DNA from 3 places in the Paenibacillus sp. FSL H3-0321 genome. Region 3 is predicted to be linked to each of the others. Evidence: predicted binding sites of a transcription regulator. Region 3 holds the regulator's gene; each other region holds the start of a gene.
What was found. The regulator NrdR, encoded in region 3, represses ribonucleotide reductase genes. The targets are predictions, from matches to a motif close to AACACNATATATNGTGTT.

Region 1: a site for NrdR is predicted at 2,708-2,725, ahead of MHI45_RS31515 (adenosylcobalamin-dependent ribonucleoside-diphosphate reductase). Genes of this name have one in related genera too.
Region 2: a site for NrdR is predicted at 3,465-3,482, ahead of nrdI (class Ib ribonucleoside-diphosphate reductase assembly flavoprotein NrdI). Genes of this name have one in related genera too.

The regions. Positions count from the first base shown of each region.
Region 1 is NZ_JBBODH010000001.1:7,145,798-7,151,304, reverse strand. It holds gene MHI45_RS31515 (adenosylcobalamin-dependent ribonucleoside-diphosphate reductase) at 1-2,581, opposite strand, end outside; gene MHI45_RS31510 (DEAD/DEAH box helicase) at 2,995-4,737, shown strand; gene MHI45_RS31505 (YqhG family protein) at 4,737-5,507, shown strand, end outside.
Region 2 is NZ_JBBODH010000001.1:294,384-299,890, forward strand. It holds gene nrdF (class 1b ribonucleoside-diphosphate reductase subunit beta) at 1-907, opposite strand, end outside; gene nrdE (class 1b ribonucleoside-diphosphate reductase subunit alpha) at 948-3,032, opposite strand; gene nrdI (class Ib ribonucleoside-diphosphate reductase assembly flavoprotein NrdI) at 3,019-3,378, opposite strand; gene MHI45_RS01210 (MFS transporter) at 3,816-4,988, shown strand; gene MHI45_RS01215 (ABC transporter permease) at 5,293-5,507, shown strand, end outside.
Region 3 is NZ_JBBODH010000001.1:6,759,300-6,764,806, forward strand. It holds gene polA (DNA polymerase I) at 1-21, shown strand, start outside; gene mutM (DNA-formamidopyrimidine glycosylase) at 73-915, shown strand; gene MHI45_RS29705 (manganese efflux pump) at 1,100-1,855, shown strand; gene coaE (dephospho-CoA kinase) at 1,865-2,458, shown strand; gene MHI45_RS29715 (lytic transglycosylase domain-containing protein) at 2,458-3,021, shown strand; gene MHI45_RS29720 (alpha/beta-type small acid-soluble spore protein) at 3,110-3,328, opposite strand; gene nrdR (transcriptional regulator NrdR) at 3,494-3,970, shown strand; tRNA gene MHI45_RS29730 (tRNA-Ala) at 4,141-4,216, shown strand; tRNA gene MHI45_RS29735 (tRNA-Lys) at 4,227-4,299, shown strand; gene MHI45_RS29740 (zinc-dependent alcohol dehydrogenase family protein) at 5,352-5,507, shown strand, end outside.

The DNA of each region.
Region 1 (5,507 bases), 390 kb from region 3:
GTGCGGCATGGCCGCCGTGGCCGTCGTCCGCTACTGCCGCAGATGGTACGCTCGATTTCAACTCGGCGTTCAGCACTTCGTTGAAATCCTCCAGCTCCAGCGTTGCCGCAATCGGAGCGGGCACATGGTCGTCATGTGCGTTATTCAGCACATGTGTTTCCAGTGCCTTCGCTACCGCGTCGGCGATGGACTCGACGCGGTTCGCGCCGAAGCCGATGGCACCGGAGCCGCCGATGCCCTTGAGATGCTTGATCAGCAGCTCAACCTTCTCGCCGTGGTCGCCGTAACGGAGGAACAGCGAGCAGACACGGCCCAACGCTTCCGCCATGGCGAAGACGTCGGAGCCTGCTTTGCCGACATTCAGGAAGATTTCTGCCGGAATGCCATCCAGGTCGTTGATAGTGATATACGCCATGCCGAATGGCGTGTTGATCTTATAGGTTGCGCCGCGCAGCACCTGCGGGCGTTTCTTGTATTGCTTGTCGACAACATTGGCATTGGCCTGTGGCGCAGGGCTTGCTGCCACAACCGCGCTGGCCGGTGCAACTTCTACTGCCTCCGGTGCAGCCGTTTCCGCTGCCGGAGCCTCTTTCTTGTCTTCCTTCTTCGTGGTTTCCAGCACTTGCACATCGCGGCTGCCGTCGCGGTAGATAGTTACACCTTTGCAGCCCAGATCGAAGGCCATTCCGTACAGCTCGGCAGTTTCTTCAACGGTGAAGTCTGACGGGCAGTTGGCGGTCTTGGAGATCGAGCTGTCCACCCAGCGCTGAATGGCAGCCTGAGCACGGATGTGATCTTTAGCCGACAAATCCATCGAGGTTACGAAATAATCAGGCAGCTCTTCACCCGGATGGGCTTCCAGCCATTCCTGTGCAATCGGCACGAACTGCTCGTCGTAGCCGAGACGGCTTTGACGGAAATATTTGAAGGCAAAATAAGGCTCAATACCGGTCGAAGTTCCTACCATTGTACCGGTGCTGCCTGTAGGCGCCTGGGTAATCACGGTAACGTTGCGCATGCCGTGCTTGCGGATGGATTCACCCACCTCCGGATAAACTTCGGTGATGTTTTTCATAAATCCGCTCTGCAGATATTTGTCGGTATCGAACGCCTGGAACGAACCCTTTTCGCCGGCAATTTCCGCTGAAGCCAGGTACGCTTCGCGGGCCATAAAGCCGTACAGCTTGTCCAGAAACTCCAGCGATTCAGGACTACCGTAGCGGATGTTCAGTTTGATCATCAGCTCAGCCAGACCCATAGTTCCAAGGCCTACGCGGCGTTCCAATTTCTGGTTGGCTTCATTTTCCGGGAAATGATATGGCGTCTTGTCAATGACATTGTCCAGGAAACGAACAGAATAACGGGTAGTCGTCGCCAGATCGGCCCAGTCCACATCATGATTCTCCGCATCGTAGAACTTCGAAAGGTTGACGGCGGACAGGTTGCAGACACCCCAGCCCGGAAGTCCTTGCTCACCACACGGATTGGTGCAGATAATCGGATTAAAGTACCAGCTGTTGGACATTTGGTTGTAGTATTCCATGAATACGACGCCCGGCTCTGCCGATTTCCAGGCTGATTCAATAATCGTATGCCAGACATCGCGTGCCTTAACAGTACGGTAAGGAATGACCCGGCGGCCGTCCGCTTTCCATTTATCGAGGTCACCGTCCCAAATCGTATCATAATCAGGGTCAGTCGTATCCGGGAATACAAGCTCCCAGTCGAGATCTTCTTTAACAGCTTTCATAAAAGCGTTGCTGACACATACTGAAAGGTTGGCATTGGTCACTTGACCCATAGTCTGCTTCACAGTAATGAAATCAACCACATCCGGGTGCCAGTCATTGATCATCAGCATCAGCGCGCCACGGCGGCTGCCGCCCTGCTCAATCAGTCCGGTCGTATAGCTGAACAGCCCGCCCCAGGAGACAGAGCCGCTGGATGATCCGTTCACGCCTCTAACGATAGCACGGCGGGGACGCAGCGAAGACAGGTTAATCCCCACGCCGCCGCCGCGGGCCATAATCTCGGTCATTTCCGACAGTGTCTGCATAATTCCGCCGCGGCTGTCTTTAGGCGAAGGTACTACATAACAGTTGAACAGCGTCAGTTCTTCACTGGCACCGGCGCCTGCGGCGATCCGTCCGCCCGGTACAAGCTTCCAGTCATCGAGAATGGAGCGGAACTTGCCTGTCCATTCTTCCTGAAGCTCAGGCGTTTTCTCTACCGAAGCCATGGCGGCTGCGAGCCGGTCCCACATTTCCTCCGGAGTTTTCTCTATATTAAGCGTAAGCTTTTCTACATCCGATTTCACCAGTTCACCACTGCGTGTCTTCACGGTAACAATCCGTCCGCTGCGCTCCACAATTTCGCCAACTTCCTTGGTAGGGAATTTGGGATCGTCTTTGGTCAGGACGAGAACAACATCGCCTACTTTGGCATTATTGCTGTCCGCATCCTTCCACGCATACCGGTCCAAAAATATTTTCTCGCTTAGGCCCTCAAGGCGCTGCTTGCGTTTCACTGTACTCAATAGAAAAACCTCCCGGATGTATGATATGTAAATCTTCCGTTCCATGATGTGGGCTTACGTTTTGTGACCCACAACAAAAACTTCCAGCTGCCCTGCTTGTGCAAAGGAAGTTCCTCTTGTCAATAACAAATAACCGTCAAATGCTCTGATAAATCAATATTTCAAGCATTTGTAACAATATATTGTGTGCGTCAGCTTTTAAACTATACCACATATTGTATCGGAGGTCTTTTTCGATATAAGAAGCCCCGTGGCGAAAAATCGGCATCCATGACGCCTTTTCTCACTCTTGCTCGTTTTTTTATAAAATCAGAAACTAAAAGTTTCATCTGAGGGTGAGTGAATCTTTAATATGCACAACTCTTTCGCAATCCATATCAGGTTATGAATTCTCTCTTTTACGCGCATACTACTTCTACGCTAGTTCGATATGATACAGCGCCGGAGGAGGCTGCAACATGACGCAATTATCCCGCAATTCCCTGACGCAAGAGCTCAATACGCCCGTCCCGCTGCTGCCTGTTCCCCTATCCTTTGAGCGAAACTGGCTGCATGATCTGGAGTCGAGACTGGAGAAAGGCGGGCCTTGGGGGGACCTGAGGTTATCCCGGCTTGCCGTGCAGGGCGAAGAATCGGGCCTTGTCACCAGCTTCGACGAGCTGCAATGCCTGAAGCATTTGTCAGGTCTGTCTCCGCTTCCCCACCAGCTTGATACCGCTCATAAGGTACTCTTTGAAATGTCGGGCCGGGCGATTCTCGCCGACGAAGTCGGACTCGGCAAAACGATCGAAGCCGGTCTCGTGCTTAAGGAATATTTGGTACGCGGACTGGTAAGCAAAGTGCTGATTCTGGTTCCCGCCTCACTCGTCCTGCAGTGGGTACGTGAGCTGAACGCCAAATTCGGTATTACTGCCGTAGCACAGAAGAAGTCCTATTCCTGGGGAAATGACATTGTGGTCGCCTCCATGGACACCGCCAAACGTGATCCGCATAAAGAACTGCTGCTCGGCAGCGAATACGACATGCTGATTATCGACGAGGCCCATAAGCTGAAGAACAAGAAGTCCACCAACTACCAGTTTGTTCAGCAGCTGCGCAAAAAGTACTGCCTGCTGCTCACCGCTACTCCTGTACAGAATGACCTCGGCGAGCTGTTCAACCTGATCACCCTGCTGAAGCCGGGGCAGCTTGGCAATCAGGGGGATTTTGCCGCTAATTTCGTCGTGGACAAACGTCAGCCGAAGAATGAAGTCCAGCTGAGGGGCGAGCTGTCCAAAGTCATGATCCGTAACCGCCGCGGCGAGGGCCCGGTCAACTTCACCAAGCGCAAGGTCCGTAATATTCCGCTCACGCTCTCACCGGAAGAGAAGGTATTATATGACGGCGTTACCGCCTTTGTCAAAGACCAATATCAGGAAGCTGGCGGCAATCTCAGCAGCATGCTCTCTCTGGTTACGCTTCAACGGGAGGTATGCAGCAGCCGTGATGCTGTATTCATCACCCTGGTGAACCTGATCAAAAAGCTGCCTGCCGATTCTCCGAAGCGGGAGCGGATGATGGAGCTGCTGCAGAGCATCCGCACCGTCAAGACGAATACCAAAGCAGAGAAAACGATGGAGCTAATCCGTGAAATGAATGAAAAGGTTATCGTCTTCACTGAATACCGCGCCACACAGGAATATCTGCTGCAGTACTTCCGTGAACACGGGCTGCAGTGTGTGTCATACTCCGGCGGGATGAACCGCGGCAAGAAGGACTGGATGATGGATCTTTTCCGTGGACGGGCCCAGGTCATGATTGCTACGGAAGCTGGCGGCGAGGGCATCAATTTGCAGTTCTGCCACCATATGATCAATTTCGATCTGCCGTGGAACCCGATGCGGGTCGAGCAGCGGATCGGCCGGGTCCACCGCCTGGGCCAGGAGAACGATGTGGTCATCTACAACCTCTCCACAGAAGGTACCATCGAAGAGCATATCCTGCATCTGCTGCATGAGAAAATCAATATGTTCGAGATGGTTATCGGCGGTTTGGATGTGATCCTGGAACGTTTCGAGAAAAAGGAATCGCTGGAGAAAAGTCTTTATAAAATCATGCTTGAAGCCCGCAGCGACGAGGAGCTGCGCAGCGGACTCGACCACATCGGCGAATCCATCAGCGAGCTGACCCAAGGCATACAGAATGAAAGCGAGGCCACCTGATGACCCTTTCTCCGCAGCAAGTCCGCAAGCATGTCATGGATTATCTGGAAGCAACGGAGTGCTCGATCCTTGAGGTATCTCCGCTGCATGTGACAGTGAAGCTCTCACCGCGCGCCGACCGGATGCTCACCGACCGGCCTTATTATTGGGGGTTCGTGGAACGCACCGGCGTCGATCCGGAGACGTTGTCGTTCACCTTCGTCTTCGACCCGGAGAAGTACGACAGCTTGGCCGCGCAGGCCGCTCCTCCGCCCCGGGCGCAGCGGGGCGCGGCAAGCCGCCCTGCGGCCGGGCTTCTGCCGGGCGCAGGAGGCAACCTTGGCGCGGCAGAGATGGAAGCCGGCGCGGACAGCCCGGCGGCCGGTTTCGGGCAGCCGCCATCCGCAGGGGCGGCTCCCGCTGAAGCAGATCCGCAGGACGGCATTCTCGCCCGCTACTTCGGCGTTGTGCCGGTATTGCCGCGGATCGGACCGGGCATGATCCGCCGCGAGGATATAGTATACGGCAGCAAGCGGCTGAAGCAGATCTGGGCAGCAGCGCGTGATGAGGGCAAATGTCTGCAGCTGTTCGAGGACCCGGGAAGCAGGCAGCGGATGACACTGTTCTCTGCGGCTTATGAACCGTGGCTAGGCGTCTGTTACAAAGTAGAGATGACTTGCGATCTGAAACGGGAAGAGCTGCATTTTATCGGAATTTCCTTAACCAGCGGGGTCATTGCCGCCGACTTTGGCACGAAGCTGAATTCACGGGAATTAACTCCCCGCTTGCCG
Region 2 (5,507 bases), 6.5 Mb from region 3:
ATCCGTTGCCTTTCTTCGAGAAGAAGTCATGCTGCTTGGTGTGGGTACTAATGCCGTTCTGGACAATCGGATTGATCTCTTCCTCGTCGAACAGAGGATCATGGCCCAGATTCATCATCGCTTTGTTAGCGTTGTATCTGAGGAAGGTCTTGACCTCGTCCACCAGTCCGATGGGAGCATAGATCTGCTCCGTATAACGTTCTTCATTCTCATGCAGCAGGCGGAGCAGTCCCACCAGCGTCTGGTGCAGGTCGCGCTGTTCGTCTTCCGCGAGGCCGTCAAAGATCTCCTGCGCCAGCACCCCGACGTATACCCCGTGAATGCTCTCATCCCGCAAAATAAGGTCGATGATCTCACCGCTGCAGGTCATTTTACCCTGGCCGGCCAGATACAGCGGGTAGAAGAAGCCGCTGTAGAACAAGTAGCTCTCCAGCAGCACTGAGGCCGCCATAGCGAGATACAGGTCTTTAGGCGAGTCTATATTTTTGTAATATTGTGATATGGTCTCCGCCTTGAACTGCAGGTACGGGTTCTCTTCCACCCAGCGGAATACACTGTCTATCTCCTCTGTGGAGGCTAATGTAGTAAAGATGCTGCTGTACGACTTGGCGTGGATCTGTTCCATCATGCCCATGAAGCCCAGCACCGCCTTGCGCTGAAGGCCTTCAACATGCTCCATAATCTGGGGCATACCGACTCCGCCTTGAATCGTATCCAGCAGTGTCAGGCCGCCCAGCACCTTCATATAAGAGTCCTTTTCCTGCTCACTGAGCGTGAGCCAGGACATTTTATCATCGGACAATGGAATTTCATCATCTGTCCAGAATTGCATAATGTTCTGATTCCAGAACATCAATGAGAAATCGTCGTCGGGACGGTTCCAGTTCACGGCTTGAATAGCGCTCATAATCGTGCAATCTCCTTTTTTTGCGGCAATAGCCTTCCATTTAGATCGAGCAGGTGAGGCATTCCTCGACGGACAGCTTTTTGGTCCGGGTGTAATACAGCGACTTCAGTCCTTTATGCGCTGCATACAGGTAGGAGCGGGCCAGTTCCCTGGTGGATACATCGCTGTTGACATGCAGCACGGTCGAGATGCCCTGGTCGATATGAGGCTGAATTTCTGCGATCAGATCAATGACCTTGAACTGATCCATCTGGTAAGCCGATTTATAGAAGAACACATTGTCCGGCCGCAGGTACGGCATCGGATAGTATGTGGTTGAATTGGCATAAGTCCGGGTCTCAATCTGCTCCACAATCGGCATAACGCTCGAAGTGGCATTCTGGATATAGGAGATACTGGCTGTTGGCGCAATCGCCAGGCGGTAAGCATGGTACAGACCGTTGGCCATTACTGCATCCCGCAATTGTTCCCAGTCTGCAGGTGACGGGATATACATATCCCCGAACAGCTCCTGCACTCTTGGTGTAGCCGGACGGTAATCCGTTGTCAGGTAACGCTCAAAATAAACTCCGGTGGCATAGTCTGATGCCTCGAAGCCATGGAAAGATCGGCCGGTTGCGGCAGCGATCTCCATGCTCTTCTCCAGGGAATGGAAGTTCATTGTCATGAAGAAAGTCCGGGCAAAGTCGCGGGCTTGCTCGCTTTCATAAGCGATGTTGTTCTTCGCGAGATAGCCGTGAAGATTCATGACGCCTAGACCAACAGAGTGCATCTCTTTGTTCGCTTTAGCTACGCCAGGGGCATTGGAGATACTGGTCATATCGCTGACAGCAGTCAGGGCGATCATACCTTCATGCACGGATTCGCGGATCTTGCCGTGTTCCATCACGTTGACAATATTCAGGGAAGCCAGATTACAGCTTACATCGCGGCGGATGGTATCCTCCTGCCCGTAGTCAGCAATCTCGGTGGTCTCCTGGAGCTGGAAGATTTCGGTACAGAGATTGGACATTTTGATCTGTCCGACATTTTTCAGGGCATGGGCCGCATTGGCGTTGCTCTTGTTCATGATATAAGGGTAGCCGGATTCCAACTGGATCATGGCAATTTTGGTCAGCATATCCCGTGCGCTCATGGCCTTCTTCTTCTTGACACGCGGATCGGCCAGCAGCTTATCGTACATGTCATCCAGATCCATATCGTCGAGATGCGTGCCATAGGCCTTGTACACAGTGTATGGGGCAAATACATGCAGCGGTTCATTGTCCTTCGCCAGCTTATAGAAGCGGTTCGGAATGATCAACCCAATGGACAGGGTTTTGAGCCTTGTTTTCTCGTCGGCGTTAATCTTCTTGCTGTCGAGGAATTCCAGAACATCCCAGCCAAAAATGTTGTAGTAGGCTGCTCCGGAGCCTTTGCGTTGGCCCATCTGATCAGCATAGGAGAAGCCGTCCTCCATAAGCTTGAGCACAGGCATAATGCCTTTGGCTGCATCCTCGACACCCTTGATCGTCTCCCCGCGCGAGCGCAGCTTGGACAGGTTAACTGCCACACCGCCGCCGATCTTCGATAGCTGCATGCAGGTATTAAGCACGTAGTTGATGGAATTGAGCGAGTCGTCCATTTCGATAAGGAAACAGGAGACGAGCTCACCGCGCCGGCTTTTACCGGCATTCAGGAAGGTTGGAGTCGCAGGCTGCAGACGCTGCTCCATCATTGAACGGGCAAGCACTCCGGCAGTATCGGCGTTGCCGCGTCCCAGGTGGAGGGCGACTGCCGCCACACGGTCCGGGTAGTGCTCCAGATATTGCTTGCGGTCATTACTTTTTACAGCGTAGTCCATGTAGAATTTCGAAGCTGCCATATAGGATGGGAAGCTGAAGTTGTAGCTATGGGCAATCTGGTAGACTTGCTCAATTTCCTCTACGCTGTACTGCCCGTAAAAGTTCTCGTAGAAATCCTGTTCAATCATGTAATCGACCTTAGCGTTTGTATTTGCAAAAACCAGGCTCCGCCGCTCTACATCCCGCATAAATTCGGCTACTGCCTCAAGGTCTTTGTCCAGTTGAAAGAAGCCGCTCTCGTCCCGCTTCATTAACATGTTGTTCAGTTCAATATGCCGCAACCCGGCTCACCTCCTGTTTAATTCGTTCCACATCGCCAAATGTACCCGATAACTCAAATTTACCGATAACTGGCACATTGTACTGGTCTGCAATCAAGTCTGCACTGTTTGCAAACAGCTTGCCCCAGTTCTTGTTGCCGCTGGCAGCGATGCCTTTCAGATTGGCATAATTGTTCCCCAAGAAAGCTGACACCTTCTCTGGAATCTGTCCAAAGCCGGTGGTATATGTAATTAGCACATAGGGCTCGTCAATCGTCATATGCTCATCAATCTGCACAGCCGGCAGCTTCAGCTTGCCGATGAAGCGTTTGACGTTTCCTGTTTTTGAATCATACGCGACTAGCATGGTGTCAGTCCCCCTGTAAATATTGAAACTCCTCTTAAAATTGTAAAGATTGAATTGCTTAGTTTTAAATACTGAAAAATCATATTAACACTATATTTAGTGTGCGTTGTTTATTTTAATCACTATATGTTGGAAAGTCAATATTGACAAACCACCTTATTCGTTATAAATCCGTCTAGTAAGCGCTTTGCTAGAGTATCGGAATCCCATAACTTCAGGCGCTGCAAGCACTTTTCCGCTTCTGAAGAAGCTGACACATTTGTAAGGGGGCTCCCCATTACCTTATTATCTGTCTTTATACGGTCCGTTGACTGAATATTGCTATAATCAGTCAAAATATAGCAAGATCCGATGAAAGAATATCAATATTATTATATTTGTGTTTCGATTCGAAGTTGAATCAGATGACAAATACCCAAATAGAGGAGAACCCTAAGATGGTTACGTTATTACTAATAATTATTTATCTCGCATTTATGGGTCTGGGATTGCCAGATGCTTTACTAGGCAGCGCTTGGCCCATTATGCAACACGATATTGGTGCCACAACGGAAATGGCAGGTTATATATCGTTAATAGTCTCATTCTGTACGGTAATATCGAGTTTATTTGCCAGCAGATTGTTGCACAGATACGGTACGGGTAAGGTAACCTTGGTCAGTATACTCTCTACGGCAATCGCTTTGCTTGGATTCTCTATTTCATCAGATTTCATATTTCTATTTCTACTTGCTATTCCTTTGGGCTTAGGAGCAGGTTCCGTGGACGCTGCATTGAGCAACTATGTAGCAGTGCATTTCAAAGCCAAGCATATGAACTGGTTGCATTGTTTTTGGGGAATTGGAGCATTTACGGGTCCAATTATAATGTCGTTTTGGCTGAACCGTGATAACAACTGGCGTGCAGGATACGTTACAGTAGGCTTACTTCTGCTTACTATAGCGATGATATTACTGGCGTCTTTGTCTTTATGGAAGATTTTTGAGAAGGAGAGTATAGAAGAAGGAAGCGACGAAGAGAAACTGATCAGCAACAGAGAGGCTTTACGAATCCCAGGGGTGAAAATATCCATGGTTACCATGCTCTGTTACAATGGATCGGAAGCTGCTGCAGGTCTATGGATGGCATCTTTTTTTATAGGGAATAAAGGGGTTTCTCCTGGCACAGCAGCAGCTTTATCTTCCTTATTCTATATTGGAATCATCATTGGACGAATCATATCAGGATTTCTGTCTACTAACGTATCCAGTAAAAACCTGATTAGATATGGTGGAATCATTGGCTGCTTTGGACTTTTGATTCTTGTTATGCCAGTCCATTATTGGATTTCTGCAGGTGCTCTATTTATTGTGGGGTTGGGCGGAGCACCAATCTATCCAAGCATTGTTCATTCAACACCGGAACGTTTTGGCAAAATAGCTTCCCCAAGTGTCATTGGACTTGCAATGGCTAGTGCTTATACGGGTTCAACACTAATACCATCATTGATGGGGATATTTGCAAGTCAATTGGGAATGTTTATGGTTCCTGTAATACTGCTCATTCTTTTTAGCATCATGCTGGTATCTTCTGAAATGGTTAACATAGCTTACAAACGTAAGGTTCGATAGGACAAGAGCATTTTGGAACTGCAGGAGCGATCCTTTTATGAAGATCAATAGAAAGTCGCCTAGATGGCGGCTTTTTTTGTTTTGTGAACTTGATTGGGAGAATGTTTACTATTATTCATTCGTTTTAGGGAATGTGGTTTGGCACATAGAAGAGCATTATGCTATAGGGATTTTCCCGCACATATCTCCAATAGTCACCTAAAGGTAACTCTATTATAAAAAGGTGCCTACTTCCGGTAAGTAACTATATAACTTATGATTATTTTAGCGCTAGAAAATGCAATCAGTAAAGGCGGGGTTCAGCTTGGGCAGCAGCTTATGGGAGCAGATTACGAATTATTTCACAACCGACATAGGTGCTTACTTGTTCTCCGTAAAAGAGCACATCGCCATCAGCGTCTTGGCTTTAGGGGGCTCAGCTTTGTTTGGAATCATCCTGGGATATTTGTGTGCGGAACGCAAGAAATACGAAAAATGGATCGTCACCATCTTTCAGGTTTTACGGATCATCCCAAGCCT
Region 3 (5,507 bases):
AACTGGTATGAGGCGAAATAGACTCCCCGCAGGCCCGGCAATTCCGGTATAATGGAGGAGAGGTGAGCCATTATGCCGGAATTGCCGGAAGTAGAAACAGTCAAGAGAACACTTAATGAATTAATTAAAGGCAAGCAGATAGAGAATGTCACCGTCCGGCTGCCGCGGATTATCCAGCGTCCGGACGATACTCAGGCTTTTGCCCATATGCTGGCAGGCCATAGCGTGGTTCATGTGGAGCGCAGAGGCAAGTTTCTGCGTTTTGTATTTGACGGTTTGGTAATGGTCTCCCATCTGCGGATGGAGGGCCGGTACGGTCTTTTCCAGGGAGATGAGCCGCTGGACAAGCATACGCATGTCATCTTCCATTTCACTGACGGCACCGAGCTGCGTTATACGGATGTGCGTCAATTTGGTACCATGCATTTATTCCAGCCGGGCGAGGATCTTCTCCTTAAGCCGCTGAGCAAGCTGGGGCAGGAACCGCTTGATCCTTCCTTTACAGTGGAGAGATTCAAGGAAATTGTCTCCGGCAAAAATACCAAAATCAAGCCGCTGCTGCTGAATCAGGAATATGTGGTCGGCATCGGCAATATTTATGTAGATGAGGCGCTGCACCGCGCCGGTATTCACCCGGAGGTGAGCGCGAAGGCGCTTACGGAAGAGCAGTTGAACAAGCTGCATCATGCGATTGTGGCTACACTGACCGAAGCGGTGAATGCCGGGGGTTCCTCTGTGAAGTCGTATGTCAACGGCCAGGGAGAAAGCGGCAGCTACCAGCAGCAATTGCTCATTTACGGACGCAAGGACCAGCCCTGCGCCACCTGCGGTACACTCATTGAGAAGAGTGTTGTAGGCGGCCGGGGCACTCATATTTGCCCAAGCTGCCAGCCTTTGGCTGCGGCGGTTAAGTAGGGCATCGCACTAGAGCAAGAGATGATTTACAGGCATCATACACCACTGCTGTTCATGCTGCTGCAAAAGCGAGGCACCGACTGTCTGTCCCGCCCATATACTGTGTGAAGAATGCTCAATAAAGCGAACGGAGCCCGCGGAACGTTCCGCACGGGCTGCCGGTTCTTCACGGGAGGGATTGCGGGTGCTCAGCCCCTTGTTTTCATTGCTGCTGCTGGCTTTTGCCCTGAGCTTGGACGGTTTTGGTGTAGGCATTACATATGGACTCCGCAAAATGAAAATACCGCTGCTCTCCATTATGATTATCTCGCTTTGCTCGGGGATAGTCATTTGTGTCTCTATGCAGGTAGGTGTGCTGCTGGCGAAGGTAATTTCACCGCAGGCCGCTTCAAGCATCGGCGCGATTATTCTGGTCCTGATGGGCTGCTGGTCCCTCGTCCAGATGCTGATTCAGAAGGAGAAGGAGCACAGTCCGGGAGGACGGGAGACAGGAACGGTACTGCTGTCGGGAGTGGCTTCCAAGGGGGAGGCTGCAACTGCTGACCTTGCAGATACGACTGCAGATTCTGTGAGTGAGATCGAAAAAGACGCGCAGAAGGCGGCAGTCTTTTCACTGGAGCTCCGCCATCTCGGGGTGGTCATCCAGATTCTCCGTACGCCGTCTTCGGCCGATATGGACGCCTCCGGGAGCATTTCCTCCATGGAAGCGATGCTGCTCGGAATAGCACTGTCGCTGGATGCTTTCGGAGCGGGTCTTGGGGCTGCACTGCTGGGATTCAGTCCGGTATCCACTTCGCTTATGATCGCCCTGTTCAGCGGAACCTTTCTACTGCTGGGCATGAGAACAGGCCTTAAGCTGTCTGGACGTTACTGGATGAAGCATGCTGCCGTACTGCCTGCGTTAATGTTAATTGCAATGGGAATAATGAAGCTATTATGAGGTGAGTACATGATTATGGGCTTAACCGGAGGCATTGCTTCCGGAAAAAGCACCGTGTCCGCACTGTTTGTGGAAAAGGGAGCAAGACTCGTGGACGCTGATGTCATCGCCAGAGAAGTCATGCTCCCGGGACATCCGGTGCTGGCTGCAGCTGTGCTGCATTTTGGAGAAGGAATCTTGCTGCCGGATGGAACACTGAACCGCACCAAGCTGGGGGAGATCGTTTTTCATGATCCGGAAGCCCGGCAGGTGCTGAATCAGTTGACGCATCCGGCGATTCGCCAGGAAATCAAAAATCGTATGAACACAATGGAACAAGAAGACCCGCAGCGGTTGACTATTGTAGATATCCCTCTGCTGTATGAATCGGAGCTGGACAACCTTTTCGGGCAAATTGTGGTCGTCTATGTTCCCCGGGAGGTCCAGTTGGACCGGCTGATGGAGCGCAACGGGCTGTCTCTGGAGCAGGCCCAAGGAAGACTGGATGCCCAGCTGGATATTGAACTGAAGCGCAGCAGAGCGGACTACATCATCGACAACAGCGGTACTCTTGCCCAAACTGAGCAGCAGGTTGCCGTATTGTGGGACAGGCTGGGCCTATGATGAAATGGCTGCGTAAAAAAAGAGTGCTGCTCCTGTTATTCGTTGGATTCACTGCAATCCTGTTCTTGAGTACCAACTGGATGTCCTGGTTTTATCCGATTTATTATAAAGCAGAAATTCGTGAGCACAGTATCACCTACGATATGGACCCGTTCCTTGTGGCGGCCATCATCCGGGTGGAAACGAACTATAAGACCGGCCGGGAGTCCAAAAAAGGCGCACTGGGACTCATGCAGCTGATGCCGGATACGGCGAAGTGGGCGCTTGAAAAGGCCAAGCTTCCCGATGTCTCACTGCAACAATTGAAGAGGGAGCCATCGGCCAACATTGAGCTTGGAACCTGGTATTTGTCATCGCTTTCCCGCCAGTTTGATGGCAACCGTACCGCTGTAATCGCGGCCTATAACGCAGGCCCCGGGAAAGTGAAGAGCTGGCTGGAAAAGGGCAATTGGGACGGTACAGCGGCTTCCGTGAAGGATATCCCGTTTGGCGAGACCCGGCATTATGTGCAGCGAGTCATTTATTATTACGACCAGTACACGGAGATTTACAGCGAGTTCTAAGGGAGAAGACTGTTTTGTACGAAAAAAGAAGCATTAAACAGCCTTGAGGGCCGTTTAATACTTCTTTAGGCAAGCTTATGGGGACAGGTTATTTGTATTGACCTGCCAGTGATTGCTCAGCCAGGGTTACAAGACGTTTAGTGATGTAACCACCGATCGAACCGTTTTCGTAAGAAGTTTTATTGCCTTGGTATCCATCTGGGGAGAGCGTGATACCTAGTTCTTGGGCAACTTCATATTTCAGTTGTTCCAAGGCACCGCGTGAATTTGGAGCTACCAGGTTATTGGAGCTGTTGTTTTGGCTCATTGCTGTTCACCTCCTATCGGTTGGTAACTGTATTATGTGCCGGACATGGCATATTCATAACAACAAATAAACGGTGTTTTCTGGAAATAAAATCAGCTTACCGGTAGCCGGCGTATGCCGGACCGGAAAGCGACCATTAATGCAAAAGGAAGTGACTTAAGGCTTATGAAATGCCCTTACTGCGATCACACGAATACGAAAGTGCTTGACTCGCGTCCGGCCAACGAGAATAAGTCCATCCGGCGCAGGCGGGAATGTGAGCGCTGCAACAAGCGGTTTACCACCTTTGAGATGATTGAAGAAACTCCGCTGATCGTGATCAAAAAAGACGGCAGCCGCGAAGAATTCAGCCGCGACAAAATCCTGCGCGGCCTTATCCGTGCCTGCGAGAAACGTCCCGTCTCCGTAGAGCGCCTGGAGTCCATTGTCTCCGAGGTGGAGAAGTCGCTGCGCGGCATCGCCTTAGCCGAAGTGGAGAGCCGCCAGATCGGCGAGCTGGTCATGGAGCAGCTCTACCCTGTCGATGAGGTAGCTTACGTCCGCTTCGCCTCCGTGTACCGCCAGTTCAAGGATATCAACATGTTTATGAAGGAACTGAAGGGACTGCTCTCTAAAAACACCGAGGAGTTTGAGGGGTTGTAGAAGCATTTTGCGCACCCCGAAAAACTTTTTTTGAAAAAGTGTTGACACCGAAGGCGATTTTTTATATTATATAGAAGTCGCCTACGGAACTTAAACATGACGAAGCGATGGGAGCTAACAGCTCAGTCCGGATTTTAGAATACATAGTTGTAGTTCTAAATCAGCCACATGGGGCCATAGCTCAGCTGGGAGAGCGCATCGCTGGCAGCGATGAGGTCAGGGGTTCGATCCCCCTTGGCTCCACCAAATTTCATATGGACTCTTAGCTCAGTTGGTAGAGCAGTAGACTCTTAATCTATTTGTCCAGGGTTCGAGCCCCTGAGAGTCCATCCTAAAGAACGGCAGAAATGCCGTTTTTTTGCCGTTTATGGGAGTTGGAGAAATAAGCAGAGAGTGGGGGGGTTCTGAGTTGCAAATGCCAACGGCAACAGCCCGCTCATGCATCCAATCCGGAGCTCAACCTCTGATCCCCAGATGTAAAGGTAAACGCCAACTGCCTAGTCCAAATCCCCAAACGTCAAATGCTAATGCTGACTGCCACTCCCAACGCTGTATGCCAACGTCGACCACCAGTTACGATTGGCTGGCTGCCCGCTAACTCCGAAATCCAACTTCAGACTAACCATTGCTACCCTGAATTCCTTGCGGACCCCACAGACTTTATTTTCGCTAATCAGCATATATTGCAGAGCTAACGGACCATACTGCGCTTATCCCCCTCCATCAGGCAATATTTCATATGAACATCAGCTAATAACTGCATCTGAGTCCGTAAGATAGACGAAAGAGCGTTTCTTGGAGAAATAAAGGCTCCCCGGTCCGTAAGAATTCACTCGACTCCTCCATCACATAGGCTGCTTGCACATCTCCAAGTGTCCTCCTACGGAGATTTTCAGTATTTTGCATGCGAGCTTCTCGGTAGGTTTTCAACTTTCGTTACCAGGAATTGTATACAGTAGTTCTTCCTTCACTTGTCAATAAACGATGGAGGCTCAAAGATCATATTGACTTTCTGAAATTGAGTGGATACAATGATACCTACAGGAAACACTGTTACCGTAAAATGCGCTTTACTTAACTTTCAAAAAAATCGAAAAATAGTTCTGAGTTTTGGTAACGGTGTTTCTATAGTATAACATAGTATCAAAAAGGAGAGCACCACTATGACAAATAAGGGGGAATAGGCGCTCGTACGGAAGCTTCTTCCGGTATTGGAGAGCAATTCGCGTGTACAGAATTATCTAGGGGCGCAGTTATCGCGTTTCATTACACGAAAGCAAAGTCTTCGGCTTGTTGGAAGCATGCTTCGTCCGCGTGAAAGATACAGCAGCAATAATAAGAATTCGGGTAATCAATCTGATCTTGCAGGGAGGACAATACGATGAAAGCTATACAACTGACAAACGGCTTCGGCTTTGAGGAATTAACCATGACGGAACTCGACAAACCAACGCCAGGCCCTAAGGAGGTGCTGATCTGCATGAGGGCAGCTTCTCTCAATTATCGGGATCTAGTGGTCCTCGGCGGATTAATGCCG